Regions from separate parts of the Litoribacillus peritrichatus genome, predicted to be linked through region 4. Evidence: predicted binding sites of a transcription regulator. Region 4 holds the regulator's gene; each other region holds the start of a gene.

Region 1 (7,996 bases), on a different contig from region 4:
AACTCAGCAATAGACTCACGAATGTCATCCAGTGCTTTATGGGTGCCCGCTTTAGTAAAACCGTTTAACGCCTTCGCATTCCAACGTTTCGCCAACTCTTTAAGCGTGCTTACATCAATGATGCGATAGTGCAGGTAATCATCCAGCGCCGGCATGTAGCGATCCATAAAGCGACGGTCCTGACCCACACTGTTTCCACACAACGGCGAAGACCCTTTGGCTACGTGCTGGGCCAAAAACTCAAGCGTTTGTTGCTCGGCTTCTTCGACAGAAACCGTACTGGCTTTCACACGAGCCGTCAGACCACTGTCGCCATGGGTTTTGGTACACCAATCATCCATTGCATCAAGAACTTCATCGGGTTGATGAACAGCAATCACAGGACCTTCAGAAATAACGTTCAAATCAGAATCGGTAACAATGGTCGCAATTTCCAGGACACAATCCGTCTCTGGATTCAGGCCTGTCATTTCCATGTCGATCCAAACTAAATTACTCTGCTCTGCCATTCCTACATTACCCATAAAATCAATATATCCATCAATTCTAGCAAGTAGTCTCCAGATAAACGAGCACCAAATTCATTTGACTTTTCATAGGCAGATCGCAATGCTGGGCACAATTGATATATACCTCTGATATATACGTCCATCTTTTTCTGTTCAAAGCAGAAAACCAGTAAGGTTAAATACGGATTCATGGCCAAACGCAAACTTACCCGTCAACAGGCTTGGCGGATTAAAAAAGTGCAAGACGAGCGTTCCAAACGCGCCGAACAACGAGATCAAAAAGCCGAGCAAGCGCTCTCTGAAGGAGACCTTGGCCCAGAGCAACAAGGTCGGATTGTATCGCACTTTGGCGTACAGGTTGATGTAGAACCCCACCCCTATACACCGGACGAACACAGAATTATTCGCTGCCACAAACGCAGCAACCTCGGCGACATTGTTACCGGAGACATCGTCGTTTGGCGTGAAAATACGGACGATACGGGCGTTATCGTCGCTGTCAATGACCGTAACAATCAACTGTCCCGCCCTGGTTTTCGCGGTGAGATGAAGTTAATCGCCGCCAACATTGACCAGATTATGGTGGTCATCGCGCCAGAGCCCGAACCGTTTCAAGGGTTGGTGGATCGATACTTCATCGCTGCGGAGCATTGGGGCATCACGCCGACACTGGTCATCAACAAAGCGGACTTACTGGAAGACAGTCCTTATAAATCACGATTAAATGAATTGCATACACTTTATACCGGACTAGGTTATGACGTGATCACTGCGTCAACTCACTCCGATGCAGGTATGAATGAGTTACATCAAGCCTTAAAATCCAAAACAAGCGCGTTTCTAGGGCAGTCCGGCGTAGGTAAGTCCTCACTTATCAACACCCTACTGCCCGGATCAGACATTCTGACCGGCCAGCTGTCCGAAAGCACCCGCAAGGGCAAGCACACCACGACCACCGCCCGAATTTATCATTTTCCAACCGGCGGAGACCTGATCGACTCCCCTGGAATTCGGGAACTGTCTCTGACGAACCTCACCAAAGAAGCCATTCTTGAAGGATTTAAAGAACTGCACCCTTACATTGGTAATTGTAAATTCCGAAACTGTAATCACCAGTCCGAGCCTGGCTGTGCAATTCGTGGTGCCCACGAAGAAGGACACATCAGCGACGAGCGTTTTAACAGTTTATGGCGAATCATTGACTCACTGGAAGAGAGCAGTTTCTAGTTCACCCGCCCCAATCAGAAGTCGTCCAAGTTCCAGATTTCCTGGTTATCTTCGGCCTCACGATACTGGTTTGGCGCGGGCAGGTTATCCGCCTCTATGCCTTTCAAGTCATCCGATAACCGCTGAGTGTTCTCTCTCAGCTCTTTCTTAGTAAAGGGCTGCGATCTCGGACGCACCGGCGGGGCATCCTCTGTTTTCTCTTCCTGACCACCAGCGGCATTTCGTTGGATCTCTGCGGCCGAGCGTTTATTTAATACAATCAAGGCAATACGCCGGTTTACCGGATCTAATGGTCGCTTCTCATCGAACAGCGCCCGATCCGCCAGACCAACCACTTCCGCTACTTTCTCCAACGACATCCCCCCTTCCACTAACGTTCTGCGCGCAGCATTGGCTCGATCAGCCGACAACTCCCAGTTTCCAAAGTCATCGTCGTCGGCGTATTTGGCCGCATCGGTATGCCCTGTGAGTTTGATGCTGTTTGGAACGCCGGACAAAAAGCTGCCCAGCTCCAATAAAATGTCCCGAGTATAATACTTGAGCTGAGCACCGCCCGGATCAAACATGGGTCGCTTGCTTTGATCGATGATCTGAATTCTCAAACCTTCTTTGGTAATATCCAATAGCAGCTGATTTTTGAACGGCCGCATGGCTTCACTTTCTTCAATTCGTTGCTCCAGTTCGGCCATCAAATCTTTCAAACGTTCGCGTTCAATCTTATCCGCCGCTGACTCAATGGCTGCGGCACTCAACACCCCTTCCGGGTCAACATAATCACTGTCATAGTCTCGTGTTTCATTATTGGCATCCAGTGCCTGGGGGCTTCCTCCCAAATCAATTACATACCGACTGCCACCGCTCTGACTAACACCAGCCGGATCTTTGAAATAGCCTTCAATTGCTTTCTTTTGCGTCTCGTTGGTACTGTTCAGAATCCACATCAAAAAGAAAAACGCCATCATGGCCACAGCAAAATCCGCAAAAGCCACCTTCCATGAACCACCGTGGTGGTCATGCTTCTTGATGACTTTTTTGACAATGATGGGTTGAAATTCTTCCACGGACTATCCTGAACACATAAATAAATTGGGTGAGTGATGCCGCGCCAAACGCGCCTGAACAATACTCTCTGGGGTCATCGGTTACGAACGCGCTGATCCAGTTGCGCAAACGTTGGTCGATAATGCGTTGGTATCGTTTTACGACCAAACTCCACCGCCAGCTGTGGAGGCATTCCGTTTTGTGAAGCGACAACACACGCCTTAATGCACTGATAAACGTCCATTTCCTGATCAATGCGATTTTGAATCGCGTTACTGGCCGGGCCAATAATACCGTAGGCCAATAAAATACCGGTAAATGTGCCCACCAAGGCCGCCGCAACCTTACCCCCCAAAACCTCTGGCGGCTCAGCAATGGACGCCATACTGAGGACAATTCCCATCACCGCCGCCACAATACCGAAGCCAGGCAATGCATCTGCCACCCTAGCCAGGCCGATCGCCGGCGCTTCCCGTTCATGACGCATCGTATCCATCTCAATGTCCATCAGGTTGTCCAGTTCATGAGAAGCCATATTCCCGGACGTCACCAGCCTCAGATAATCACAAATAAAAACCGTCATTTGCTGGTTAATTAACACCGACGGGTACTTTGAAAACACAGAACTGCTGTTCGGTTCTTCATAGTCGGCTTCAATGGCCATCATTCCTTCCCGGCGACTTTTAGCAAACAAATCAAATAACAGGCTCAGGACATCCATATAGTAGTTTTGGTTCACTCTACTCGGCAACATAAGACGACCAAACCACATTACCGCTGCCCTCGCGGTATAGCCGGTGTTGGCAACCACAAAAGCCCCTGCAGCACCACCGCCGATAATCAACAGTTCATGAGGATGCCACAGCGCATAAAGCTCACCACCCGCCAGGATAAAACCGCCGCCAACCGACCCCAATACAATGATCCAACCTAAAAGAATGAGCATTCAATCTCCCAAAACATACAAATTTTGTACGAGCAGTGCTGCATCACACTGCTTCCTACCGATAGACAAGATGCAAACTAAGAAGGCTCTGAATATCTTCACGAAATTTTTTATTCTTCTTAAATATCGACCATCCGTCACTGAATATTAGATAAATTTTATAAGTCACTATAGAACACGACTGTACTATCATTGTAAATCAAAGCATTTTATTCTGTTGGATAAGCCAATTTAGTACCAAAGATTCAAGCCATTAGGCCGATAGTAATAAACTCTAACCAGATAAAGCGACTCAATGGAAACAAATAAACGTCCCAATACAGCGGAAGGCTGGGCACATCTGATTAAAGATCAAGCTCTGCCCTTATTGCCAAATACCAGCGCGCAACTGATCACCGCACTGAAGCAAACAGACCTGCCCTTCAGTAAATTAGCCGCACTCATTCACCGGGACCCTGTCGCTTGTTTGTATTTGATTAAATTTGCCAACCAACAATGCAATAACCCGGACACGGAAATACACTCTCCGGATCTGGCGATCAGCATGCTGGGCATGGACAAAGTCCGCACCATCATGAAGAAACTTCCGACATTAAAATTAAACCCAAGAAACATCGCCCACCGGGAATACCTTCAATCCATCTGTAACAGCCTGCATGCTGCCGCTCAGGTGGACCACATGGCAGAATCCAAACCAATCCTGCCAAGAGAACTGCTGTACTGGTCTACCCTCTTTGCAGGCACCGGCTACTGGTTAATGTGGTCTACCGCACCTCATGAAATGCGCATTGCTCAGTATCTTACGTTTGAAGAACGTATGCCGATGGAAAAAGCGCAACGACAAATATTGGGGTGTACTGTCCTCGATATCAGTCAGCACTTGGGCACCATGTGGCGTTTACCCACCTTCACTCAGGCCAGCATGCTGGAAGGATTACGCCCCACCAGCCGACAATTAGTGCAGCTCAGCCAAGCTTGCCCGCAAAAGTCTGAAATACCGCCGAGTTTAGATCGCAATTTAAAGCTGATGATGAATTCTCTGGCGTTTCCAACCTTTCTCGGCAATTTCCTTGCAATGGAAAGTTATAAAAACTGGCACGGAAGAAACTTTGATCGCGCCCTGTCCATTTACGGTACATACATGGGCATCGATCATCAAACCGCGTATCAGCGTATTCGGGACACCGCCATTCAAGTGTCGGCTGAGCACCCTATTCCTTATATATTGCTGCCAGCCAAACATTTACTGCAAATTCCTTCAGACATTTCAAGGATCAGCAAACCCAGCTGGGCCGGCGATGACATCCCCGATTCATCCAAGAAGAGGAAAGCCAACAACAAAACAACATCTTCTCAGGCAACGACATCAAAGGCCAGATCAAGTTCTTCCGGCATTGAGGACCTACGCAGCAAAACATCACAGCAAGGCGACGTGGACTTTGTGCCGAAAGAAGCCAGACCTCGATCTGAGAAGCACAACCCGGCACTGGACAGAGATGTTCCAACCGTCAAGCTGAAAGACAAACGCAACATGCAAATGTTCAGCGAACTGACCAACAACATGTTAAAACATCCAGAACGCTTCCAGGACATCCATGAACTCATGAACGCCGCTGTACAGTGCATCAAGTACGGCCTGGGCCTTGAACGCAGCTCTGCGTCATTAATCAGTGCCTCCGGCCATAAGCTCGTTGCTTATTACACCGCCGGAATGATGGACAGCCCAAAACTGGCCGATCTGGTCATTGATCTGAAGCGCCCCAGTATTTTCCAAAAGCTGTCTCAAAAGCCTTTAGGTGCCTGGATTAATAAATCCAATCTGACAAAATTACGGACTTCCATTCCCAGTACATTAACCAGTGCATCTCAAGCTCACTACTTCTTTGTTCAGTCCATTTTCGCCAAGGGCAAACCGGTGGTTATCATTTATGCCGACTCGGGCGCGAGAGGCGATGACTTCACCGAGGAGGATTACAAGTATTTTAAAGTACTGTGCCGGGCACTGGGACACTGCGTGGAACATTTCAGTGAGAGAAAAGCCACCCTGAAAAAAAGCCAACAAATCAACCCATAATCATCCGTTTTGGCTTTCTTTTCGACCTTTCTGACCGTATGATTTTGCTATTCCGAGCACTAATCTGCTATCCCACACAATAAATAACTGCGAACCGACCTATGACCGCCGAACAAAACAACCCATTGCCATTGGTGATCGAGGCACAACAGCTTCAAGATGCACTGAACACCCCCGCTCTGCGCAAACAACTGATCGTCCTGGACTTATCCACTCAGGAGTTGTTTGAACTTGGCCACATCCCGGATGCCATCTTCGTCAACCATAAACGATTGACCTGTGCGCAACCACCGGCCCCCGGGAAACTGCCCTCGTTAGAACAACTGTCAGACCTTATGTCCAGCATTGGGCTGCAGGACGATAAACATGTCGTGGTGTACGATCATGAAGGCGGCCCTTGGGCCGGTCGTTTCATTTGGACTCTGGATTTGCTGGGACACAACAAATACTCATTCCTGAATGGCGGCCGCGACGCCTGGATAGCCGAGAAACTGGATTTAAGTAACCAACCTTCAAGTGCAACCCCGTCAGGCTATCAGGCTGAAATCAAGAACCCCGAGGTGCTTGCAAGCAAAGAAGAGATTCTCGCCGCACTGGATCAAATTCCTGAATCCGTAGCCATTTGGGATGCCCGCTCCGCTGACGAGCACTCAGGTGCAAAAGTTCTTGCTGCCCGAGGCGGTCACATCCCTGGCGCCACCCATCTTGAATGGACTGACACACTGAATAAAAATGAGTTCAGTAAATTGCATCCCACTGAGACACTGACTCAGCTTTTGGAAAACAAAGGCCTGACCAAAGACAAAACAATTATCTCTCACTGCCAAACTCATCGCCGCTCCGGCCTGACTTATTTAGTTGCTAAATACTTAGGCTATCCAGTGAACAAAGCGTATGATGGCTCTTGGTCTGAATGGGGCAATGACCCCGATACGCCAGTTGAAACCGACTGACATTCAGCCTCAGATTTCATAAAAGCCAAGTCTCAGGTCATGGGTTTGTCATGTCGGCTTGGCTTAATAACACAACCTACTCTGGACATAGTGATCGTTTAAATGAAAGACCGTTTATTTGCGTTTTCTCAGCATTTCATGCCTCAACACGCCATTTCTCGTTTGACTCGATTAGTTGCTGAATCCAAAGCCTCAACCATCAAAACAACCTTCATCAATACCTTCATCAAACAATACGGTATTGATATGTCGGAAGCGGCGAATCCTGATCCGGCCAGTTATGCCAACTTCAATGATTTCTTCACCCGCGCCCTGAAGCCTGGCGCCCGGACGATTGCCGAAGGCGAAAAGAATTTGGCTTGTCCGGCAGATGGCGCCGTTAGCCAACTAGGTGATATAAAACAAGGGCGCATCTTTCAGGCAAAAGGCCACGACTTCGGCCTGAAAGAATTGCTAGGTGGCAGCAAAGAACTGGAAACCGAATTTCAAGATGGCAAGTTCACCACTATTTACCTGTCACCAAAAGACTATCACCGAGTACACATCCCATTTTCCGGCACCCTGAGATCCATGACCTACATTCCGGGCAAACTGTTCTCAGTAAACCCGGCTACGGTCAACAACGTAGACAACCTGTTTGCCAGAAATGAACGCGTCAGCTGTATTTTCGACACGGACAACGGGCCAATGGCGGTGGTATTGGTAGGCGCAATGATTGTCGCCAGCATTGAAACGGTCTGGGCAGGGTTAGTCACGCCTCCCCGTCAAAAACTGACCACCTGGGACTACCCTGCTACGGGTGAAGGCGCTGTCGTGCTAAATAAAGGGGATGAATTGGGCCGCTTCAAGTTAGGCTCCACAGTGGTTCTGTGTTTCCCTAAAGACTCCATTGAGTGGAACGAAAATCTGCAAGAAGGCTCCGTCACTCGTATGGGTCAGGAAATCGCTTCTTACTGATAAAAACGCCCTACAAACTGGTCATCGATTGAAGTACAGCAAGCCTTCATTATAAGGCTTGCTATACCCGATCAAACGGAAATGCAATCACGTCAGCAATCGATTGATAACCGTATCGCAACATCAATAATCGTTCGATCCCCAAAGCCACGCCGGTACATTCCTGAAGTCCATGGTTGAGTGCGGCCACCAGTTTATCATCCCAAGCCACCTTAGGTTTACCCTGAGCCACCCGTTCGTCCAAGTCGCGAAGAAAACGCTGCTGCTGTTCCTCTCCATCAATCAACTC
Region 2 (7,996 bases), 140 kb from region 4:
GCAGTTCGGCCATAAGTGCCGTATAACATTAAAAAAATAGAACCATTTTTTTTCAGAACTGATTTCAGTGCCGCAAGACCCGCTTCCGGACTCGATAGATGATGAAGCACTCCTGTACAAGTAATGTAATCAAACTGGCCTAAATTTAAGCTCTGTAAGTTAAGAATAGAGTCATGTACCCACTGAATGTTGGTAAGCTGCCTGACCTTGGCCCTTTCTTGAGCGACTGCCATGGACGCTGTGCTCATATCGAGGTATACCACTTCTGCATTAGTATTTCTGAGTTGTTCTGCAAGGTAAATCGTGCAGTCTCCAGTACCTCCTCCTGCAATAAGTACTCTGAAATTTTCAGTGTGGTTGAGGTTACCTTCGAAGCAGTAGTGGTTAATGCAATCTAAAGAGGACGACTTGGTTGATAGGAGTGTTCCCTTTTCTACCTCCGGGTTTCTTTCCGGGTATGGGTACTCTTCATATTGACGTCTAACCTCTTCTAAATAGTTGCTATCCATAAAGTGTCCGTAAAGTTTAAGAGCTGTGTTGGGTAATGGCTGAAAGGGCGCTAAAAAATTCTTTAGCGCCCTTATTTTTTAAAGTTTTTGGCAGAAAAACTGGTACATACCCGAGAAAAGTTCTTTGTTTTTCTCTTCGAAAGATTCCCAGTTATGGAGGTCTGTCATGTCTTTGTCCAGAGGGAATCGGCGTCCATATTCTTGTTTTCGTTCTGGTGTTAAGCCAGTAAACCCCTGGAATTTTAAGCCAGTTGTTTGAGTAAGCTTCCTTAGCGAATTTATATTGTAGAGGTGCTCAAGTGGGTTATAAAGTAAATCGGCACACCCTGCCATATGAAAAAAGTCAGGCGAGCTGATTAGTTTTCCATACTCAGCCTTTAAATTATCATCGGTCATGATTAACCAGCGTAACTTTCGGATTTGTTCTTCGTCTGCCTGAGTGAAGTTACCGATAATTTCTTGTTTCAGCTGATTGATTTTCAACCGGGCTGCTTCACTGTATAGCCCCAGTTTTATAAAACCGTAGGGCTTGAGGCAATTGGTCAGTGCTTTTAACCCTTCTTCGGGAGAGGGTAGATGGTGCAGTACACCACTGCATTCAATAATGTCGAACTCTTCATTCAGTTGCTCAACCTTGGTTAAGTCTAAAGCGAGAAATTTTACATTACGGATCTTAAGCTTTTCGGCTTGTTTTTCAGCGAACGCGAGGCTGGAAGCACTGATGTCAATGGCGGTTACTTTGACATTTTGGAAGTACCTGGCCGCCTTCAGAGCCTGCAGTCCTGTACCACAGCCTGCAACCAACATGTTCAAGGTTTTGCCTTTCAGTTCAGGCGGGATAACGATATGAGACAGTTCGTGGCGTAGAGCTTGTGTATAGTCACACAGTGTATGGAACCCTAAGTTGCTCCAATGTGGGTATGGGAAGCGCTCATATTGCTTCTTGATATTATGGCTGGCATGAACCGTCATACCTGGGTTTTTATAGCGCTCCGCTCGGCGCATGATTTCTTCTGGTTCAGTAAGTGCTTTTTCAAGCATTGGCTGCAGCAGCTCAGGCCATTCAGAAACGGTTGTGTTGTTAATGGTGTCACCCACGTTTGAGCCAGTTAAAGGCTTATACATGGACAGAAGAATCAAAGCGCCAGTAACATCTTGTGGCTGCCAATCTTCTAACGCAATGATCTGCTCTATAAGACTTTCAATGCTTGCAACCACTTCTGTTTCGTCTTCGTACATGGACATAACATAGCCGTTTCTGGCTGACTGCATAGAAATAGCAATAGCGAGTTGGATGAACTCATCTATGATGTGACCGGCTTCCATGCTCTGGCTTAGAATTAAAAACCGCAGTGCCCGGATCGTATTTTCAAGGTCAACGTTTGTGCAGTGTACTTTTCTTAGGGTCTCTAAAAATAATGTGTCTTTGGCAATGGCAAAAATGTCCAGAGGGGATTCTTTATCTCCGCTGATGTTGTATTTATGATCCAGGGTGCTGGTGGCCAGGTTGGACAGTAAATCATGATCGGCATTAGGGTATTGAAGATATCGAATTAAGTCGTGCTCTAGCTCAACCTGATAGTAATCCGCTTTTAACATGGCCGCTGAACGGAAAACACCCGATTGGATGTTTTCATTAAAATGACCTGCGCGTATCAGGTTGCGGTAAGCTTGAAAAGACTCACCGTAACGTCCCATATTCAGGTATGTTAAGGCAATACCTGAAAGTGCCTGAGTGTGTTTGTTGTCCAGCTCAATGGCTTTCTTAAAGTGTTTAAGAGCGAGGTCAAATTTGCGTTGCATTAATTGCAAATAGGCTAAGTTGGTGAAGAACATCGGCTGACTTTGGTCGAGTTCAATGGCCGTTTCGAAGTGTTCTAAAGCCTTGCTGTAATCGTGCTGATCCAGTGAGATACGGCCAATCAGGTTGAGAACCTGTGGTTGGCTCGGATTTTTATTGTATAAGAATTCACAAAGCTGAGCGGCTTTTTCACGCTCAATTTCACGCATCTCTTCAGTAAGGTTACCTTGGCATGATCGGTTGTAATGCTCGTTGGCCTGGATGAGCATACTGGCAACATCGAGCTGCATGGCACCGACAGGATTTGTTAAATTTTTATTAAACTCTGTGTTAAATGCTTGTTGTGCCATAGCGGCAACCCTCCAGCTAAATTCATAACTTTTCTATTAATTAGCGAAAGCCATGCCAATAATTAAAGTTACTTTAAATCAATGGCTTATGGTGCTTTTCTTATGGGGGAGGTAAACTTTGCCGCTAACTTGTTGTTAAAGCGGTAAGCAATCTCAGTGGTTTGTATTTAAGAGATTTGTATTTAAGGGGTTAGTGTTTAAGTGGTTAGTGTTTAAGTGGTTAATAGTGCTGCGGTTGTAACTATTGAATGCACTTGGGTTATCAGCGCGATTTTGGGCGCAGAGAAGTAAAGACAGATAAGCAAAGACAGAGAAGTAAAAACAGAGGTGAAAAGCAAAAAGACCCAGCAGGCAATGCCTGTTGGGCCAATAGTTTCAGGTCAGTTAGGTGATTGAGTTTACTGCAGTAAACTAAGTACCTGCTCCGGTTGTGCATTTGCTTGTGATAGCACAGAGATACCTGCTTGTTGCAGCACCTGAGTTCTGGATAATTCTGCGGTTTCTGCAGCAAAATCCGCATCCCGAATTCGAGAATTCGAAGCACTTAAGTTTTCTGACGTGATTGACAGGCTTTCAATGGTGGATTCAAATCGGTTCTGATAGGCACCCAGGTTCGCTCTCTCAAAGTTCACTGAAGCCACAGCATTATCAATTGCCGCTAAGGCTTCTACGGCACCTTCAACCGTTGAAATATCAATGTCTTTGATGAAAGTCCCTTCCGTTGCTCCACCGTACTCGCCAGAGTTGAATCCAATCTCAGTGAGAGCATCTGGGCCATTAGAACCTGGACCAATTTCAATTTGTTCAGCAGAGGTCAGCGTTAGTGTTGAATAGGTGGTTTCTGCTGCATTGATGTAAGTCGCCGTTGCCGCAAAGTCGCCGGAACCAATGCCATCAATAGAGCTGTCTAAGCCAATTCCTTGGGTAAACGCTAATGCCTGAGCTGCTGTAAATCCATTGGCCGTATCGTTGGTATCAATGGCAACAGATATGTTTCTGCCGTCTTCGGCTGTCAGTGTGATTGATGTACCGTTATCTTCAGCAACGACTCCGGTTTGACCGGTGATGGCATTAATGGCATTAATTGTGGAAAGTCTATCGGACTCACTGTCTCCAGTACCTGCAACCAGGCTGGTTTGGACGCCGTTAATATATACTGTGCCAGTGCTGCCAATAGGGGCGCTGGCTGAAGAGGAACCACCAGTGACTTCGGTTGGGTTTACTGTCGCTGTAACACCTGTTTGCTCTGTTGATCTATTGATTGCGGCGCCTAAAGCAATACCACTGGATGCTCTGTCAGAAGTAAAGGCGGTATCGTCTGATGCGGTGTCATCCAATGAGCGTGAAGCACTGATAACTACACCGTTCAGTACTAAGTCACCTTCGTCTAGCGCTTGTGGCAGATCAGTACCTTCCGTCGAGTCTACTGTGTCTGTTACTGTGCTTTCACCGTACCAGGCTGCCATGTTGATATCAGCATTGGCAGCGCCCTGGAAATCTGAGACCTGAATATTCGTGCCGTTGGCCACCAGGGTGCCTGTCATTTCATAGGTGATGGTGCCTGTGCCATCGGTGGAACCGGTGACGACCACATCCAATTGCGCGGTTGTTAAACCTGCGGCCGCGATGGCGGCTGTAATGGCAACGTCTAGGGCGGGTGCCGCCAGCGCAGTGGATGCGTTCAGGTCTGCAGCACCGGATAAATCAGTGGCGAATACAATGTTATCGCCGTTGAATACTGTATTGCCTTGGGCGTCCTGCACGACAAAGTCAAAGGTGGCATTGTTGGTGTTGAAATCAAACAGTCCGTTTGCAGTAACGTTTGTGCCATTGCCGTTGAACGAAGTAATCAGCTCTTGAGGGCCACGAACGGCAATACGTTCCTGGCTTGTAGATGCTGCAATGCCGGTTTCATATTCGCCTCTGACTAAACCTACGTTATTTAAGTCGCCGCTGCCTGAGCCGTCGCCGCCATCAATAGTGACTGGTCCGCCATCGGTTTTATTATAAAGAGTGAAACCGCCTTCATAGGTGCCGTCCCGACCATTGGTGGTTTGTACCGTCGCGTTATTGAACAGTTCGGCAACGTCGCCTGCGCCACCGCTGGCATCGTTACCTGTGATGGTGAAATTATAACCACTGGCGGCTGCTTCCCCTGTCGCTCTGTAGAGAATGTTGGCCGCGTTATTTGGATCAACTATGGCTTCCAGGTCAACGCCGTTGCTGGTGAAAATAGTGGTCAGTGCAGCAGCACTTTGTGCAATGGTGTTACCACCAAAGTTAGCAGCACCAAGGGTAATGGTTTGAGAAGCGTTGGTGACTGTATTGCCGTTTTTGTCTGTAAATGTGATGGCAATAGTATCTGCCGTATAGTCACCAACAAAACCTGCCGGTGTAATTGACTGGTTGGCAATTTCGCCGCGAGGAAGCCCGGTTGCCTCAGCAATGGCTTCGGAAACACCAGTGATGGTGATGTTTCGCCCGTCATCGGCTTCCAGAAAAATACCGTTTACAGCGGAGCCCGAATCAACCGCAACAATACCTGTTTGGTCTGATTTTGCATTGATGGCTTCAATCACGGATGCTCTGTCAGCATCGCCGTTTTGGCCACCCCAACTGACGGTGATGTCCACACCGTTCAGCTGAACAGTGGCAGGGCTGGTGGCAGTGCCTGCGAGGGTACTGCCTGTTCTTTGGGTGGTGCCTTCGGCAACGGTAGTATTCGGTTCTGCTACTACGTTGGTTTCATCGGTATGTTCGTTAATCGCGGCTGATTTGGCGATCGATGAGGCGTCAGCATTGGCAAATGAGGCGCTGTCTGAAGATGAAACGGAAGACTGAATGGTTACACCATTGATGACTAAATCACCTTTGGTGATCTTTTCATCGGTGGCTATCGAACTAATGCCTGCCGTATCGCCACCACCCAGAGAATCAGTGGTCAGTTTGCCAATGGTGACATCAATGGTTTCACCTGCGTTGGCCCCCACCTGAAACTGCGTATCAAACGATCCGTCTAAAAGTTTACGGCCGTTGAAGTTTGTGGTTTCAGACGTACGCTGAACTTCATCGATCAGTTGCTGAGCTTCTGAGTTAAGGGCTTCACGATCAATGTCGTCATAGGTTCCGTTTGCGGACTGAAGTGCCAGTTCCCGAATTCTTAACAAGGCATCAGTAACGGTTTTTAACGCGCCTTCAGCCGTTTGGGACAATGAAATGGCATCCGATGAGTTTCGAATGGCAACATTGGTGCCTTCGATTTGCGCATCAAAACGTGTGGAGATCGCTAAGCCTGCCGCATCATCCTTTGCACTGTTAATACGTAAGCCAGAAGACAATCTCTGCAGCGCGGTTTGGTTGTCCGCTTGTGATTGGTTCAAGTTTCTCTGTGCGTTCAGAGAAGCAATGTTGGTATTAATGACCTGAGGCATAACGCTCTCCTATTTTATTTTAATGTCTTGCATATCAATGCGTGGTTATTGCGCTTCTTTAGGTTTTCAGCGCTTTAACTTCTTTAAGGAAACTCCTATGCGGAATTGAATCACCACGCATTAGAGCTATGAAAAGCTTTATGCTAAAGGTATGCCAGATTTTTTTTGTATTTTAAATCAATGGGTTATCGTGTTATGTGGTGAGCGATTATCTGCTCTGGTCGAAAAGTAGCCTGTTTTTCTAAAGTCACGGCAAGGGTTGGCCGATAGCAAATTTGAACAGAAGTAGGCGGTAAGTAATTTTTTGTAATCGATGAAAAAATGTTCTAAAGGTTTCAAAAGAAGTGCCGCTAACCCTGTTGAAGATTAAAAATTAGGGCCAAAAGAGCCCAATGCCAAGGCCGCTTGCGGCGGTATTGAATGGAGAAACAACCATGCCACAGATTATTAACACAAATATCGCTTCGTTGAATGCGCAGCGTAACTTAGATAAAGCCCAGTCGGGCAACGATACCGCTTTGCAGCGTCTTTCTTCTGGTCTTCGTATTAACAGTTCGAAGGATGATGCAGCGGGTCTTTCAATTTCCACACGTTTTGAAGCGCAGATCAGTGGTACTGATGTAGCAATTCGAAATGCAGGTGACGGTATTTCACTATCTCAAACAGCAGAAGGTGCGTTGGATTCAATTACAACCAACCTACAGCGTGTTAGAGAGCTAGCGGTGCAGTCTGCCAACGGTACTAACGCAGATGTTGATCGTGATGCACTGAATGCTGAAGCACAGCAGTTACTCGATGAGATTCAAAATACAGCAGATAACGCCAACTACAACGGCATTAACCTTTTAGACGGTTCATTTGCTACGTCTTTGCAGGTAGGCGCTAATGCAGGCGATACATTGGACGTTAATATTGGTGCTGTTACTACTGATACATTAGGTGTTGCAGATACCGCTGGGTTAAGTGCGGTCGGTTCTGATAATGCCATCAGTAATGGTGATTTGTTCATTAACGGGATTGCGATCGGTTCTTCATCTAAAGATGACGATACCGCATCTACAGATAATGCCGCAGCATCGGCGATTGCTAAAGTAGCGGCTATTAATAAGAGCACAGAAGAAACAGGCGTTCAGGCAACGGTTAACGAAAATACTGTTTCAGGTAGCTCTCAATCTGCTGCAGCGGCGGCCGATGCGGGTACTCTTGTAATTAACGGTGTTTCTGTCGAGATTTCGATTGCTGCAAATGATACTGCAGCGACTCGTTCAGGTATTACTCAGGCGATTAACAGCATCAGTGGTTCTACTGGTATTACAGCTGTTGATACAGGGGAGGATGCTAACGGTATTATCCTGACAGCGGCAGACGGCCGAAATGTGACTTTAAGTGCGGACTTAACCAACGACTTTGCAAACTATGCAGCTGGTGATGAAGCAAACTTTGCCCGAGATACAGGTTTGGCATTGGGTGGTGACTCAGGCTTAGGTACCCCGACAGTACAGACTTATGAGGGTGGCTTTACGCTAAGCACAACCAGTGGTACGTCTGAGATTGTAATCAGTGGTGGTGATGGTACTGGTACGGGCGATTTGTCTAATGCAGGTCTAACGGCTGGTACATACGGTTCAAGCAGTGCTGCTTTGGTTTCGGACAGTGTTGCTATTGGTGATTCAACTAACTCAGTGACCGGTGGTACAGCGGCGAATGATAATGCCACAGTTAAAACCGGTACAGTTGCGACCTTCAGTGTGGCTTTTGATGATACTTCAAATACTGCAGTGGCTAACGCGGCAGCAGATACGTTGGCTGATTTTGCTGCGACTGTGAATGGTTCTGTAGCAAATACTGGCGTGTTTGCTTATGAGCAGTTGGATGTTGTCATTGATGTGGCTTCTTCTGGTATTT
Region 3 (7,996 bases), 130 kb from region 4:
GAAATCTGGAATACGTAAAAGCCGCTCGTGCCTTAGGCCTTGGCAATCACGCCATCATGTTTAAACACATGCTTCCGAACGCCATGGTAGCCACATTAACTTTTATGCCGTTCATTTTAACAGGCGCGGTGACCACGTTAACGTCTCTCGACTTCTTAGGCTTTGGTATGCCAACAGGTTCTCCATCATTAGGTGAGCTGGTAAAACAGGGCAAAGAGAACCTACAAGCGCCTTGGTTAGGCATTACCGCCTTCGTGACCTTATCCGTCATGCTGACTCTTTTGGTGTTCATTGGCGAAGCCACACGTGATGCCTTTGATCCTCGTAAACAGAAATAAGAAATGCAGGCCAAACTATGACAGACCAATCCAAACAAAACCTGCAACCGATTTTACAGGTAAAAGACCTCTCCGTGTCGTTCAACAACGGCGTTGAAGTAACCCGGGCCGTCAAACAAACTTCATTCAACCTTTACCCCGGCAAGACTTTGGCTCTGGTGGGCGAAAGTGGTTCTGGTAAGTCTGTATCTGCCCTTTCAGCCTTACAACTCCACCCCAAAAGCAGCGTGCAGTATCAGGGGGAAATACTGTTTGAAGGTCAGAACATCCTTGAACTGAATGAGCTTGAAATGCGCGCCATTCGAGGCAACCGCATCAGCATGATTTTTCAGGAGCCGATGACGTCTCTAAACCCCCTCCATACGGTCGAAAAACAAATCACAGAAGTGCTGTCACTTCACAAGGGGTTAAAAAATTCTCAGGCACGAAAGCGTGTTTTGGAGCTTTTAGATTTGGTAGGAATACCTTCGCCGGAAGAGAGTTTGAAAAAGTACCCTCACCAAATGTCCGGCGGTCAGAAACAAAGAGTCATGATTGCCATGGCTTTGGCGAATGAGCCCGATATTTTATTGGCGGATGAACCCACCACCGCGCTTGATGTCACCATTCAAAAACAAATTCTTGAACTGCTCAAAGAACTTCAACAAAAAGTCGGCATGTCGATTTTACTGATCACCCACGACCTGAACGTCGTACATCGCTATGCCGATGATGTCTGTGTAATGAAGCACGGCGATTTATTGGAATCTGGAACCACCCGACAAGTATTCGATGACCCACAACATGAATACACCAACACCCTGTTGAATGCAGATCCGAAAGGACTGCCTGTCACCATTGCATCCGACGCACCGGAAATTTTGAACACAAATCAACTGGCCGTTCGCTTCCCGATCAAGGGCGGGATCTTAAACCGGGTCAAAGATTACTTTAACGCCGTTCAAAACGTTTCCGTCGATGTTAAAAAAGGCGAGACCTTAGGCATCGTAGGAGAAAGCGGTTCAGGAAAAACCACCCTATGCCATGCGATCATCCGTTTAATAAACAGTGAAGGTGACATCCTGCTCAACAGGGATCGGCTGGATCAAATGAACCAGAAACAACTGCTCCCTTTCCGTAAAAAAATGCAGATTGTCTTTCAAGATCCTTATGGCAGTTTAAGCCCAAGAATGTCCATTCAGGAAATTATCGAAGAAGGCCTGGAGATTCATGAGCCGCAACTGGATGCCAAAGCCCGAGAGCAAGCGGTGATTGATGTTTTGCAAGAAGTTGGATTGGAGCCTTCCGTTCGGAATCGTTATCCCCATGAATTTTCAGGCGGCCAAAGACAGCGCATTGCCATAGCCCGAGCCGTCATCCTGAAACCAGAGCTGATCGTATTAGATGAACCGACCTCCGCCCTGGATCGAACCGTTCAAACCCAGGTATTGGATTTGCTCAAAAATTTACAAAGTAAGTACAAACTTACTTACCTGTTCATCAGCCACGACCTTGCCGTCGTAAAGGCAATCAGCCACCAATTGATCGTCCTGAAAGAGGGCCATATTGTTGAACAAGGTCAGGCCGCTGATGTATTCGAAAGCCCAAGCCATGAGTACACAAAAACCCTGATGGAAGCCGCATTTTACGAGGCCACAGTATGAACACATCACAAACGTTTCAGCTTCTCAAAGGCAAGCGTGCCTTGATCATCGGCCTTGCCAGCAAGCACTCCATTGCAAAAGGAATTGCAGAAGCCTTTCACCAGCATGGCGCTGAGTTAGCACTTACTTATCAAAGCGAAAAACTGAAGCCGCGTGTTGAAAAATTTGCGGAAGCATGGGGAGCACAGCTTGTTCTTCCTTGTGATGTGAGCTGTGATCAACAAATAACAAACGTCGCCACAGCCATTAAAGAACACTGGGGCGAGTTTGATATTCTGATTCATTCCGTTGGCTTTGCCCCGACAGAAGCACTCGACGGAACCTATCTGAACAACACCACCAGAGAATCCTTCAAAATTGCCCATGACATCAGCAGCTACAGTTTTACTGCGCTTGCCAGCGAATTGGCACCAATGATTCGTCCAGGCGGGAGTTTATTAACCATGAGCTACCATGGCTCACAGCAAATCATCCCGAACTACAATGTAATGGGTTTGGCAAAAGCCAGTTTAGAAGCCAGTGTTCGCTATCTGGCAAATGATTTCGGACCAAACAACATCCGGGTAAACTCTATCTCTGCCGGGCCAATCAAAACCTTGGCCGCCGCCGGCATTAAAAACTTCAGAAAAATGCTGGCCGACAGTGCAGAGGTAGCACCTTTAAGGCGAGGCGTTACCATTGAGGAAGTCGGCAATACAGCTACCTTTTTATGTTCAGAGATGGCCAGCGGCATTACCGGTGAGATCATTTACGTCGATGGAGGGCTGAGTAAAGCAGGCATGGCGCCCGTTTAGAAACGCAGAAATGAGCGCTTGAATAAGTTAAACATTCATTCGAACCACCAGTCATAACCAGAATCATCAAGCGATGACTCTGGTTGTGCTAGTCTAAAGCCTTTAGTTCGCTTCTTTTTCTTTACTTAATCCCAATTTCCGCATCTTTTCCACAAGCGTGGTTCGTCGCAGTGAGAGCTTTTCTGCAGCACGAGCAACAACGCCGTTGGCATCATCCAAAGCTTGGGAAATAAGAGACTTTTCAAGACGCCCTAAGTAATCTTTTAGGTCTATCCCGTTCACGGGCAATAACGCTGTCGCTTCAGGGTCAACCATGCCGGTGTTAGTGGCGGCTGGTATTTCCATTGGTTCCCCAGCGTCATGATCCTCTTCAAAGCCCTCTAAATGACGAAACTTATTCGGAAGTTCCTGAACACCAACCACCCCGTATGGATGCATAATGGCCATTCGTTCGACCAGATTTGCCAGTTCACGAACATTTCCAGGCCACTCATGACGGCATAAAGACATAATGGCTGCGGAGTTGAAACGAATAGAACCACGCTTTTCATTTTCCAAACGAGAGATAAGCTCGTTCAATAACAGCGGGACATCTTCAATTCGATCTTTCAACGGAGGCATTTCAATCGGGAAAACATTCAGTCGGTAATACAAATCTTCCCGGAACTCACCTTCGTCGATCATGCTCTCCAGGTTTTTATGGGTCGCAGCAATGATACGAACGTCGGTTTTAAGGGTTTTGGTACCGCCCACTTTTTCATAAGTTCGTTCCTGAAGAACACGCAACAACTTCACTTGCATGGTCAATGGCATGTCGCCAATTTCATCCAAAAACAATGTGCCGCCTTCCGCCATTTCGAAACGCCCCGAGCGGCTGGAAATTGCCCCGGTAAAAGCGCCCTTCTCATGACCGAATAATTCACTTTCTAACAGCTCAGCAGGAATGGCACCGCAGTTGACCGGAACAAAGGGGTTCGCTTTTCGAGGAGAATTGTGATGAAGGTTGCGGGCAACCACTTCTTTACCCGTTCCGCTAGGCCCTGTAATCAAGACACTGGCGTCTTTATCGGCAACCTGCGCCATCATCTCACGGACATGCTGAATGGTCCTGCTGGTCCCCACAAGGCTTCTGAACAGCTGGACTTCTCGTCGCTGTTGATGACCCCGGCTCAAATCGTATTGTTCACGATAAATCTGAGCCCTATGGATATGATCCATTAACTTATTATACGTTGCCGGCCAGGTTAACCGACCAATACACATTCTTTGCAGGGCACCTTCTGAAATTTCACGGCCATCGTCATCGCTGCCACGCAGTAAAATCGCAGGAATGGCCTGATCTCTTTCTTTAAGATTAGCCAATAACGCTTCGGTGTTTGAGCAATCACCAATAACGGCCAGCACTTCCGGAGAGTAAGCGCCGGAGTCCGCACCTAATGCAGGATCACTAACGGAAGCGTCACACACGGAAGACCAACTGGCTTCATCCGCTAATAAGAATTCTTCACCCAAAAAACCTAAAACTATGCCTATTTGATTGCGGCGTTCTTCATTATTATCAATCACCAGAACTTTTACTTCGCGCCACATAGATATAAAACCCACCCCTTGATAGTTTGGCTTTTTCAACCAAACGCAGTTTTAAATCGCCTGACATCTCTTCTGGAATCAGTGCGCCAAAATTATTTCTTTTTTTGTACCGAAAAAGTAAAGCCGAGGATGCCAGAAGAGTCAACTAAATGACACTATTAAAACAGAAAAATAATTAACTTTTTGTTTTTACTGGCATTAAACAGAGGACACGTCTTAGCAAGATGAATCACTTAACCACTAAAACTGACAGTTTTGATAGGCTTGAGCACTTGTCTTTTGTCGATTAAACCCTTTGAGTTCTGCCGCTATTTGATCTCGATGCGCCTCACAAGCGGCTACCGCATGCTTGTACAGTTCAAGCAGCGGAATAATGGCGTCACGAACGATAATCTGATTTCTTGAGGCATCTGCGACAGCCTCTTCAACCAATGTCCGGCACTTTAAATCAAGCGTACTCAATTCTTCCCAATCGTCATTGGAGAGAGCCAAGCGCATCGCCTGTTGGACATCGGCAATTCTTTTTGTAACGTCTGTCATTTTTCTCTCCAGATCTTAAATCAAAACGATTGAGTATTACGCAGTAGCCGTCGTGCCATTATAAGTCGGCTCTTGTTTAGGCTGAACCACTTGATCACGAATGTCGTCCCAGGCTTGCTGAACAGGCGTTATCAACTCAACCACCTCATCAACAAACTTCACTTCATTCTGTAAATTGGCCTGCATCAACTGACGGGCACAATAATCATAAAGCGCAGCCAAGTTTTCAACCAACTCTGGGTTATGCTTTACGTCCAGGCAATCGCTTAATGCCTTTAATATCTCAACAGACTTAGTAAGCAACTTGCCCTTTTGTTCAAATTCCCGTCTTTCAATATGACCACGAGCCTTTGATAAATTAGACTTCAACGCATTATAAAGAAGTTGAATTAAGCGATGAGGATCGGCATCAACAATACCCGTTTGTTGATTCACTTTATTGTATTGGTTCATACGATTTGCATATGTATTCATGATCGCAGCACTCTTTTATTAAAGTCTAAGACGTCTATATGTAATATAGTTTAACGGCTATTCTTTGAAAAACTTTAACCCAAGCCTCTCGCTTATTTGTAACAGTTTGAATCTGAAAACCACAAAGTGAGGGCCAACGCTAAACCGCCTTATTTATCCGAATTCGTGAATGAGTTAACAATGGCCGCCAATTGAGTGGTGACGAACTGTTCGGTGTTTTTTAGCTGTGAAACACGAAGATCAGCAGAGATAAATTGAATCGTTAACTTATCTTCCAAAGCCTTTAAGCGATCCTCCATGCTACTGCGAGCATCATCAACCGACTTCAGTTCGGTTTTAATACTGTCCGTTTTATTATTGATTAAACCATCAAATGCTAAGAACCCGTTAAAGAGAGAAACCAACTCATCCGCAACACCGGAAACATAGTTAGCGGTTCCTGTTATTTCCGTTTCACCTGGCTGGAAGTCATTCACTAAAGCATTTAACACCACGCCATCGGCTGCATTATCAGGATCATCCAGCTCTAAGCGATTGCCACTTGCCGTCACGCCGGTTGTAGTAAAGTCTTCGCCCGCTTTACTCAAAGAGCTGTTTAAACTGAAGCCCAGGTCGGTACTGGAATTGGTATCCAGTGACGCAAAAGATACCGTGGATGAAGTACCCTTTGAGTCCGAGGTAATAATCAACTTATCTGTGTCAAAACTGACCGTAACGGACTTACCCGCCGCCAGTAACGTTGGATCTGCATTAATTTGGTTTTGGACCTCAGTCGCTAAATCTCCACCAGAGGCATAGGCTTGCTGAGTCAACGATAAAATACCGGAAGTGATGCCATCCACACTGATCGAGAACTCATCATTATTGGCATCAACAGTGAACGGAAATGAACTTAAAACAGACAAAGCCGTAAAAGTACCGCTGGACTCGGTTCCCTTCATTCCGACACCATTAATGGTGCCTTCTGCGTCTTTGCCCGCAACCGTTGTACCATTCGTCAAAGAGAAACCAAAGTCATTTTCAGTTGAGGCGGCAATTTCAGTAAAAGCAACGGAAGATGAGCTCTTATATAGGTCCGAAGTAATACTAAAGCTATTGGTGCCACTGTCGTAAGCAACCACAACACTGGCTGAGTTATTTTTTAAGGTACTGTCATTATTGATCTGCGACTGAATCTCAAGCGCCAAAGCAGCTCCGTCATAAGCGCCCGCTGTCAAAGTAATTTGGCCCGACGCGACACCGTTGACTTCAAGTTTAAATGCGTCATTAACGCCAGCCGTGACAGTGAATGAGTCAGCAGGGAATGACACAGCTGTTACACCTGTATACGACCCCTGAGATGCAAGCTGTGTGATTGAATAATCATAAGAACCTGGCGCAGTCGTTCCTGAAACCACGCTTTTAAAATCAACACGAGACGAGGAGCTTTCTAACTTTTGAGAAAATATGGCCGCGACGTCTTCAGGAAACTCATCAAAAACTTTATTAAACTTATCCTGATCGAACTCGTATACATTTTCAGTCTTAGAAAGTGTCAACCCCAGCTCCGCCAGAGAACGAACATTTGCGTTTTCCATTCCGGACACTACCTGACCAAAAACAGAATCCACCTGATTTTCCAGATTTCTTAAAGTGCTGTCACCGAGTAGAAGGCCTGTTTCAGGGTTATCCGGATCAAAAGTCGAATACTCATCCATCAACTCTTTAAAGCCATTATAGGCATCCACTAAATCCTGAATTCGTTCTCCGACCACTGAGGCATCACGAGTAACCTTAATTTTTGCACTGCTTGTGGTCACCCCATTCAGATCAAGCGTTACACCCGAAATAACATCATTAATTTTGTTAGAAGAGCTAGTAATCGCCAGCCCGTTCACTGTTAGCATTGCATCCTGAGCATTTTGCGTTTCTGTCATGAACCGCTCAGTTGCAGGATTTTCTGTATAAGTAAGCTGCGACAAACCTGCATTATCTGTTGTATCTGAATCTCCATCAACTTGAGCCGTCACGCGTATCGCGTTTTCAGCACCTGTTTCCTCTGAAGAAAATACCAATACAAAACCAGAACCTGTATCTACTACATCGGCACGTATACCCGTATTTGTTGTTTCTTCATTTACAGCCTTTGCAATACTATCTAAATCTCCGGAAGTAATAGGTACGGTAAAACTACCACTGCCATTGTTATCAAAATTGATTGTATCGTCCGATGTATCCCCAGGAGTTCCATTGTCATTAGTCGTGGTATATGTACCGAGTTCAAACCTCAAAGTACCAGTACCAAGAATATCCGAATCTCTGGTGGCAAACGTTCCTGATACCAGTGAGTGAGCTTGAGCTGTCTGACTGACATCAACGGTATACTCAGCCAAAGGCGCACTGGAAGAAGCAGAAACTTCAATCTCTGAAGCAGAAGAGGAAACATCGGTGCCCAACAAAGCATTAGGGTTGCTTAGAACACGAGCGGGTAAACGAAACTCTTGCAAAGAACTTTGAATTTTCCCATAGGCGGAAAGCTGCGCATCTAAATCCTCTTTCTCACGATCGAGGCGCAACTCAGTTGGAGCACGTTCAGCCTCAACCAGCGAATCAATCAATTCACTTGTTAAAACTCCCG
Region 4 (7,996 bases):
GCAACAAGCATTAAAAAAAGTATCAGAACAAATGGGCCCTGATGCGGTAGTTTTGGCAAATCGCAAAGTGCAAGGCGGGGTGGAAGTTATTACTGCGCTGGATTATGACCCAAGACACGATGGGAAAGTGGATTTTGATTACTTTGATAAAGCGGACGCCTCTCTTGGAAAAAATAAATACGTGAACCCGGATTTAGAAGCCGCGCTGAACAACGCATCGAATGCGGTTTCCAGAAATCAGTGGGGCGGTGTTTCCGATGAGTTGGTCGGCTTGAATGAGCGGCTAGAAAATTCCTCATTGGAGTCTGCAGGTAAAAGATCTGGAGAACAGCCGTTTAAAAAGAAAGCCTCTATTTTAAGATCCAAATTCAGTAAGCCAGCTTCAAGTGCACGTCCAAGTGAAGATTTAAGTTCTATGAAGCAGGAGCTTCAGGGGTTGAAGCAGCTGTTGAGACAACAGCTTGAAGACCGGGAGATGGCGGATTATGCCAACTATCATCCATTGCACGCGGCAGCCTTAAAGCGTCTGAATCAAATGGGCATCAGCAACGGTGTCGCTCGCTCCATTGTTGATCGCATTACCGAAATGCACGATGAACAGGGTATTTGGCGAGAAGCGTTAACTTTGTTGGCGGATGACCTTCCTATTGCTAAGAGTGACTTATTGGAGCGTGGAGGGGTATACGCATTTTTTGGTCCGTCTGGCTCTGGTAAGACAACAACCATGGCTAAGTTAACCGCTAAATTTGCATTGAAGCACGGAAGTGAAGGGGTTGTGCTAATCTCTACTGACAGTCAACGAATTGGCGCTCATGATCAAATGCGGACTTTGGGACGGATTTTGAATGTTCCTGTTCGCGTGGTGGATAAAAAGCATTCTCTTGAGCAGCTTTTGAATACAGTCAGAAATAAGTCGTTGGTCATTATTGATACGCCGGGGGTTGATCCTTCGACATCTTCAATACATCAACAGCTTCGAATGGTTAAGCAGAACTCAAGTAATTTTAAGGCTTTTTTGACCTTACCATGCACATTACATAAGTCTGTTGTTACGAAAGTACTTGATACATATCAAGACTTTAGCTTGAATGGTTGTATTCTAAGTAAAATCGATGAAGCGGGTTCATTGGGTGAAATCATTGATGTTCTGATTGAGCGGGTCATGCCAGTGGCTTATGTGACTAACGGCGCAAGAATTCCTGATGACATTGAAAATGCCAACGCCGGTAATTTAGTCAGTAAAGCCGTTTATATGTATCAGCAGCTTAATGGTGGAGTTTCTGCTTTTGCGGATGAGTTAAAACAGGCAGAACAAGCATTTTCAAAAAGAATAGCGAGTTAATAAAAAGCATAAATTCAAATTTTTCTTTATGCTGATTTAGAAGAGTGCCACAGGAGTAGGTATGAGTAGTAGTCCAGTACAAGTAATTGCTGTCACAGGAGGAAAAGGCGGCGTTGGCAAGAGCAACGTTGCTTTAAACCTAGGGATTGCTTTGTGCGAAAAGGGGCGTCGGACGGTCTTGCTGGACGCGGATTTAGGATTGGCCAATATCGATATTCTGTTGGGGATTTCTTCCACTAAAACGCTTGAGCATGTTTTAAGCGGTGAATGCACTCTTTCAGAAATTATGGTGCCAGGGCCGATGGGGCTGAAAATAGTTCCCGCCTCCTCGGGAACGAAGCACATGGTGAATCTTTCTTCACAGCAGCACGCCGGACTTATTCATGCGTTCAGTGAAGTGTCGCATCAAATGGACGTACTGATCGTGGATACCGCAGCGGGTATCGCGGATGATGTGATCAGTTTTGTTCGTGCTTCCAATGAAGTGCTGGTGGTAGTAACGGACGAACCGACCTCTATCACAGATGCGTATGCACTCATCAAACTTTTAAACCGGGACTACGGTATGTATCGTTTCCGGGTTGTAGCAAATATGGTTAAAACGCAACAAGATGGGCGTAATTTGTTTGCTAAACTCACTAAGGTAACTGACAGGTTTTTAGATGTCGCACTGCAATATGTAGGGTCGGTGCCTTTTGATGAACAGGTAAAGAAATCGGTACAAAGACAAAAAGCGGTGCTGGAGGCTTATCCAAGATCCAAGGCTTCCATCGCGATCAGAGCTCTGGCGCAAAAGGCAGATGCCTGGCCGTTACCGACGTCGTCGAAAGGTCATTTGGAGTTTTTTGCAGAGCAATTAGTTCAATATAACGTAGGTTAGTTGTGTTGAAAGTTAATATTCAGAGTCAGACTGAAAGAAATGTAGGGTGTTGCTATGGCTGCAGTTAGTGGGGTTGTTATGTATTCGGAGACTGATCCTAAAGGGGCTCACAACCTTGTTCAGAAGTATGCCGGCCTGGTAAAGAAAATTGCGACTCATCTAATGGGGCGCTTGCCGCCAAGTGTTCAGCTGGACGATTTGATTCAGTCTGGGATGATTGGTTTGCTGGAGGCGGCTAAAAAGTACGATGCTTCCAAAGGTGCCAGCTTTGAAACATATGCGGGTATTCGAATTCGGGGTGCTATGCTGGATGAGATACGCCGTGGTGATTGGGCACCAAGGTCGGTGCACAGAAACGGCCGAAGAGTGATGGACGCCATCAAACAGGTGGAAGGCCAGACGGGCCGAGATGCGCAAGATAATGAAGTTGCTAAAGAATTAGGTGTGTCAGTCGATGAATACCATAGTTATCTCCAGGATTCGGTCGGCAGTAAGCTATTTAGCTTCGAAGAATTGATTGCAGAAGGTGAGTATCAGAAAGATGACTTTCATGGTACAACACCGGGACCTTTTGATGACGTTGCCAAGCAAAGATTTCGCAGAAAGCTTACAGAGGCGATTACGCGCTTGCCGGAACGTGAACGGTTAACGTTGGCTCTTTATTATAATGAAGAGCTAAACTTAAAAGAGATAGGTGAGATATTGGGAGTGAGTGAGTCTCGAGTAAGTCAGATTCACAGCCAGGCTGCGCATAGATTGAAAGCACGATTGTTGGAGTGGAATGACGAAAGTGCTTAAAAACTGCATAATTACTGGATAGTCTAAATCTAATGACTACACTTACTTTACAACCATATTCGAATGGAAATTCTATTTTCCATCAAGGTCTTGGGAGGTTATCTTGGACAAGAATATGAAAATTCTGATAGTTGACGATTTTTCAACTATGAGACGAATCATTAAGAATTTACTAAAAGACTTGGGGTTCACAAATACCCATGAAGCGGATGACGGCAGTACGGGATTACCTATGCTTAAAACGGGTGATTTTGACTTCCTGATTACTGACTGGAACATGCCAGGCATGACGGGCATTGACTTGTTACGCGCTGTACGTGCAGACGAAGCCTTGGCTCATACGCCAGTGCTTATGGTTACCGCCGAAGCGAAACGCGAGCAGATTGTTGCTGCTGCGCAAGCGGGTGTGAATGGCTATGTTGTAAAACCGTTTACCGCTCAGGCACTCAAAGAAAAGATCGAAAAGATCTTTGAGCGTGTGGATGCAAGTTAACCTTTAGTGACCGTTCTCGAAAGGGGAACCAAATGGCTGATAGTAAATCGGGCGGTCACCTGGAAGATATTCAGGATTCGATCCGAGAACATACAAAGTCGCTTGTAGATGCAGTGGAAGCTGGAGATTTTACAAGTGCTATTCAACATGTACAAAACCTATCTGATGTAAGGGATCAAAGTTTATATCGTGAAATTGGCCGTTTAACGCGGGGATTACACGACTCGATCAAGAACTTTGAGATCGATATATCCAGCAGTGAACAAGAAACCGATGAATCTAAAATGGCAGATGCGTCGGATCGTCTTGGTTACGTGATCCAATCAACCAACAACGCAGCAAACAAGACAATGGATCTTGTGGAGGAAACCATTCCTGTTGTGGATGACTTAAAAGCGGAAGCGGCTGAGTTATCGGTTGAGTGGGGGAAGTTACTAAGAAGAGAACTGGAAGTCTCCGATTTCCGGCAACTTTATAAAAAAATAGATGTGTTCCTGAAAAAGGTGGATGGCTCCGGTTCTACGATGTCCTCCAACCTCTCTAACATTCTATTGGCGCAAGACTACCAAGATTTAACCGGTCAGGTAATCCAAAAGGTTATCAAGCTGGTTAAAGGGGTCGAAACGGATCTTGTTGAGCTTGTTAAAATGGCCGGTTTGGTTGAACGAATTACCGGCATTGAAAAAACTCAAGAAGTTACCGAGGCGGCCGATGAACTGTTAGCAGAGGGTCCTATAGTCGACGCTGAAGAACGCGAGAATGTAGTGACCAGTCAGGATGAGGTGGATGACTTGTTGTCCAGCCTTGGATTCTAAGGAGTCATGAATGAGTTTCGAGGCCGATGAAGAAATCCTCCAGGATTTCCTGGTAGAGTCAGGGGAAATTTTGGAGCTGCTTCAAGAGCAGTTGGTCGAACTGGAGCAAAAGCCGGACGACATGGATTTATTAAACGCCATTTTCCGTGGTTTTCACACGGTAAAAGGCGGCGCAGGTTTTTTACAGTTAACTAATTTAGTTGATTGTTGCCATGTTGCAGAAAACGTCTTTGATATTTTACGAAATGGTCAAAGATCAGTAGATTCCGAGCTAATGGACGTTGTATTACAAGCGCTTGATGCTGTAAATGAAATGTTCTCCTGTGTTCGTAATGGTGAAGAATTGCCTGCAGCTGATCCGCAACTACTCGCAAGCCTCGAACAACTCGCCAGACCTGAAAGTGCCGATGAGGCAGCGCCAGCTGCTGAACCGGTGGCGGACAACTCCGCTGGAGATCAGGCTGACGCCGAATTTGATCAGATGGTGGCATCTGCTGATTCAGGATCTGAATCTTCTAATGTTGAACTGTTTGATACTGATACACCCGCTGCACCTGCCAGTGCCGCTGGCGGTGATGAGATCACCGAAGAAGAATTTGAAGCGTTATTGAATGAATTACACGGTGAAGGGGGCTCCCCTACGGGTGGGGCTTCTGCACCGGCACCTTCTCCTGCTGTCAGTACGCCTGCTCCGGCAGCCAGTGCGGCAGGGGGTGAAGAAATTTCCGAAGATGAATTTGATGCATTATTGGATCAATTACACGGTGCAGGCAAAGGACCAGGGGTAGGTAAAGCACCTGCTCCAGAGCCCGCGCCTGCTGCACCTGCAGCGTCAGGTAATAGCGATGTAATTTCTGATGATGAATTCGAAAACCTGTTAGATGAACTGCATGGGGCAGGTAAAGGGCCTACTGTAGTTGCTGAAACAGGTACTTCGAATCCTGCGCCTGAGCCATCGGCTGTCGCACCTAAGAAAGAGGCTGCGCCGGCAGCGAACCCAACACCAACGCCTCCAGCGGCTGCTAAACCCGCGCCTGCGCCAGCTAAATCTGCGCCGCCTAAGCCGCCTGCGAAAGACTCGGCACCTACAGAAACAACCGTTCGAGTTGATACAAAGCGCCTTGATGACATCATGAACATGGTTGGCGAACTGGTATTAGTTCGTAACCGTTTGGTTCGTTTGGGGATGGCGAGCTCAGACGAAGATGTTTCCAAAGCCGTGTCGAATCTTGACGTGGTAACTGCGGATCTTCAAACGTCTGTTATGAAAACCCGAATGCAACCGATTAAGAAAGTTTTCGGGCGTTTTCCACGAGTTGTACGAGATCTTGCAAGAACACTGAAAAAAGAAGTGAATCTTGAGTTGGTGGGTGAAGAAACCGACTTGGATAAGAACTTGGTGGAGGCGTTGGCCGATCCACTGGTTCACTTGGTTCGAAATGCGGTGGATCATGGTGTTGAAACACCGGAAGTTCGTGAAGAAAATAAGAAAGCGCGTACCGGTAAGGTTGTGCTGTCTGCTGAGCAAGAGGGCGATCATATCTTGCTGAGTATTCAGGATGACGGCGGTGGTATGAACCCTGACGTATTGCGTCAAAAAGCGGTAGAAAAAGGGGTATATGATCAGGATGCTGCGGATCGTCTCAGCGATAAAGAAGCATTCAACCTGATTTTTCACCCTGGCTTTTCGACCAAAGAAGTGATTTCGGATGTGTCCGGTCGTGGTGTCGGCATGGATGTTGTGAAAACCAAAATTTCACAGCTGAACGGCACCATTGATGTGGATTCTGAGATTAATAAGGGGACAAGAATATCCATCAAAGTGCCTCTGACTTTGGCCATCATGCCGACCTTGATGGTGATGCTGGATAGTCAGGCCTTTGCTTTCCCGTTGGTCAGTGTGAATGAGATTTTCCATTTGGATATTTCGCAGACCAACGTGGTAGATGGTCAGGAAGTGATTGTCGTTCGTGAAAAAGTTTATCCCTTGTTTCACCTGAAACGATGGTTAGTGAAAAAGACCCTATCCGATGACGAAGAAAGCTCTGCTCATGTTGTCATCGTTTCAGTTGGCACTCAGCGCGTTGGTTTCGTAGTGGATCAGTTGATCGGCCAAGAAGAGGTAGTCATTAAACCACTTGGAAAAATGCTCCACGGAACGCCTGGTATGTCTGGTGCTACAATCACCGGAGATGGTCGTATTGCGTTGATTCTTGATGTGCCTAGTATGCTTAACAATTATGCTTCGAAGGCCATGAATAATTATAATTAACCTTGAGTTTTTGGAGTACTAATGACGGTTAAAGTGCTTGTTGTAGATGATTCAGGCTTTTTCAGACGTCGTATCAGCGACATACTAAATGCAGCCAGAAACATAGAAGTTGTTGGTACTGGGTCGAATGGCGCTGAGGCAGTTGAGCTGGTTAAAAAGTTGAAGCCAGACGTTGTTACCATGGACTTTGAAATGCCCGTCATGGATGGTATTACTGCGGTTCGCAACATCATGGCCACTCACCCCACGCCTGTTATTATGTGCTCGTCGCTTACGTTTGATGGTGCTCGGGTGACACTGGATGCGCTGGAAGCGGGGGCGGTGGATTTTCTGCCGAAAAACTTTGAAGATATTTCCAAAGATCCGGGCAAAGTACAAAAACTGCTGGCGGAAAAAATTCGTGAAGTAGCGGGCTCAAAAAGCTCAAATAGCTTATTGCAGTTTAAGTCGACGGGCGATAAAAAAGCCGATATGAAAGCTAAGCGAGAGGCCATTCGCGAAGCACTTAAATCGTCCACTCATAAAGAGCAGCCCGAAATGACGGCTTCGAGGCCTAAGCCCGCAGTGGAGCCACAAGTTCAGCCGAAACCGGCAGCTTCGGCGAGGCCAGGCCGTTCAATAAGATCTCAGGATGTGAAGTTGGTTGCTATCGGCACATCGACCGGTGGCCCTGTTGCACTTCAGAAAATACTGACGGCTTTGCCGGCTAATTTCTCCAAACCGATTGTCTTGGTTCAGCATATGCCTGCTAACTTTACGGCTGCGTTTGCTGAGCGACTGAATCAAATTTGTAAGATTAAAGTCAAACAGGCTGAAGAAGGTGATACCTTGCAACCAGGCGTTGCTCTTTTGGCTCCTGGCGGCAAACAGATGATGATTGACCGTCGTAATGGAGGTTCTATCCGTATCATAGAGAGTGATCAGCGCTTGAATTATAAGCCTTGTGTTGATGTTACTTTTGGTTCTGCTGCGAATGTATTTAATAGCGGTGTATTGGGGATCGTATTAACGGGGATGGGCGCCGACGGAAAAGATGGTTCCGCGCTTCTCAAAAAGAATGGCAGTGCTGTTTGGGCGCAAGATAAAGAAAGTTGTGTTATTTATGGAATGCCGATGTCGGTGATTAACGCGAATCTTGCTGATGAAATTCTTAACTTGGATCAGATCTCGCGAAAGTTGATTGATGAGGTTTCATAAACATGGATGTACTCAGCCTGATCGGGCTTATTCTCGGTATAGGCGCAATTCTATTTGGTAATTTTCTGGATGGTGGCCATATTTCCATGCTTGGAAATGTGGCGGCTTTTATCATCGTGATCGGAGGCACTCTGGGGGCGATGCTCCTTCAGACAACCCCTCAAGCTTTCAAGCACTCAATGTCACTCACTAAATGGAT

What was found. The regulator FliA, encoded in region 4, starts transcription of late flagellar genes. The targets are predictions, from matches to a motif close to CTAAAGTTNNNNNNNNNNCNGCCGATA.
Region 1: a site for FliA is predicted at 3,848-3,874, ahead of motA (flagellar motor stator protein MotA). Genes of this name have one in related genera too.
Region 2: a site for FliA is predicted at 6,418-6,444, ahead of ABD744_RS02680 (flagellin N-terminal helical domain-containing protein). Genes of this name have one in related genera too.
Region 3: a site for FliA is predicted at 5,431-5,457, ahead of fliS (flagellar export chaperone FliS). Genes of this name have one in related genera too.

Annotation. Positions count from the first base shown of each region.
Region 1 covers NZ_BAABBN010000007.1:608,691-616,686, reverse strand. The annotation lists gene orn (oligoribonuclease) at 1-524, opposite strand, end outside; gene rsgA (small ribosomal subunit biogenesis GTPase RsgA) at 699-1,736, shown strand; gene motB (flagellar motor protein MotB) at 1,751-2,797, opposite strand; gene motA (flagellar motor stator protein MotA) at 2,872-3,723, opposite strand; gene ABD744_RS12405 (HDOD domain-containing protein) at 4,019-5,797, shown strand; gene ABD744_RS12400 (sulfurtransferase) at 5,899-6,750, shown strand; gene asd (archaetidylserine decarboxylase) at 6,853-7,707, shown strand; gene epmA (EF-P lysine aminoacylase EpmA) at 7,769-7,996, opposite strand, start outside.
Region 2 covers NZ_BAABBN010000004.1:324,985-332,980, forward strand. The annotation lists gene ABD744_RS02665 (class I SAM-dependent methyltransferase) at 1-509, opposite strand, end outside; gene ABD744_RS02670 (methyltransferase domain-containing protein) at 588-2,660, opposite strand; gene ABD744_RS02675 (flagellin N-terminal helical domain-containing protein) at 3,059-6,091, opposite strand; gene ABD744_RS02680 (flagellin N-terminal helical domain-containing protein) at 6,526-7,996, shown strand, end outside.
Region 3 covers NZ_BAABBN010000004.1:335,122-343,117, reverse strand. The annotation lists gene ABD744_RS02720 (ABC transporter permease) at 1-338, shown strand, start outside; gene ABD744_RS02715 (ABC transporter ATP-binding protein) at 356-1,981, shown strand; gene ABD744_RS02710 (enoyl-ACP reductase FabI) at 1,978-2,775, shown strand; gene ABD744_RS02705 (sigma-54 dependent transcriptional regulator) at 2,878-4,365, opposite strand; gene ABD744_RS02700 (flagellar protein FliT) at 4,606-4,905, opposite strand; gene fliS (flagellar export chaperone FliS) at 4,942-5,379, opposite strand; gene fliD (flagellar filament capping protein FliD) at 5,529-7,996, opposite strand, start outside.
Region 4 covers NZ_BAABBN010000004.1:461,612-469,607, forward strand. The annotation lists gene flhF (flagellar biosynthesis GTPase FlhF) at 1-1,342, shown strand, start outside; gene ABD744_RS03260 (MinD/ParA family protein) at 1,404-2,222, shown strand; gene ABD744_RS03265 (RNA polymerase sigma factor FliA) at 2,277-3,020, shown strand; gene ABD744_RS03270 (chemotaxis response regulator CheY) at 3,136-3,513, shown strand; gene ABD744_RS03275 (protein phosphatase CheZ) at 3,546-4,328, shown strand; gene ABD744_RS03280 (chemotaxis protein CheA) at 4,339-6,600, shown strand; gene ABD744_RS03285 (protein-glutamate methylesterase/protein-glutamine glutaminase) at 6,622-7,797, shown strand; gene ABD744_RS03290 (flagellar motor protein) at 7,800-7,996, shown strand, end outside.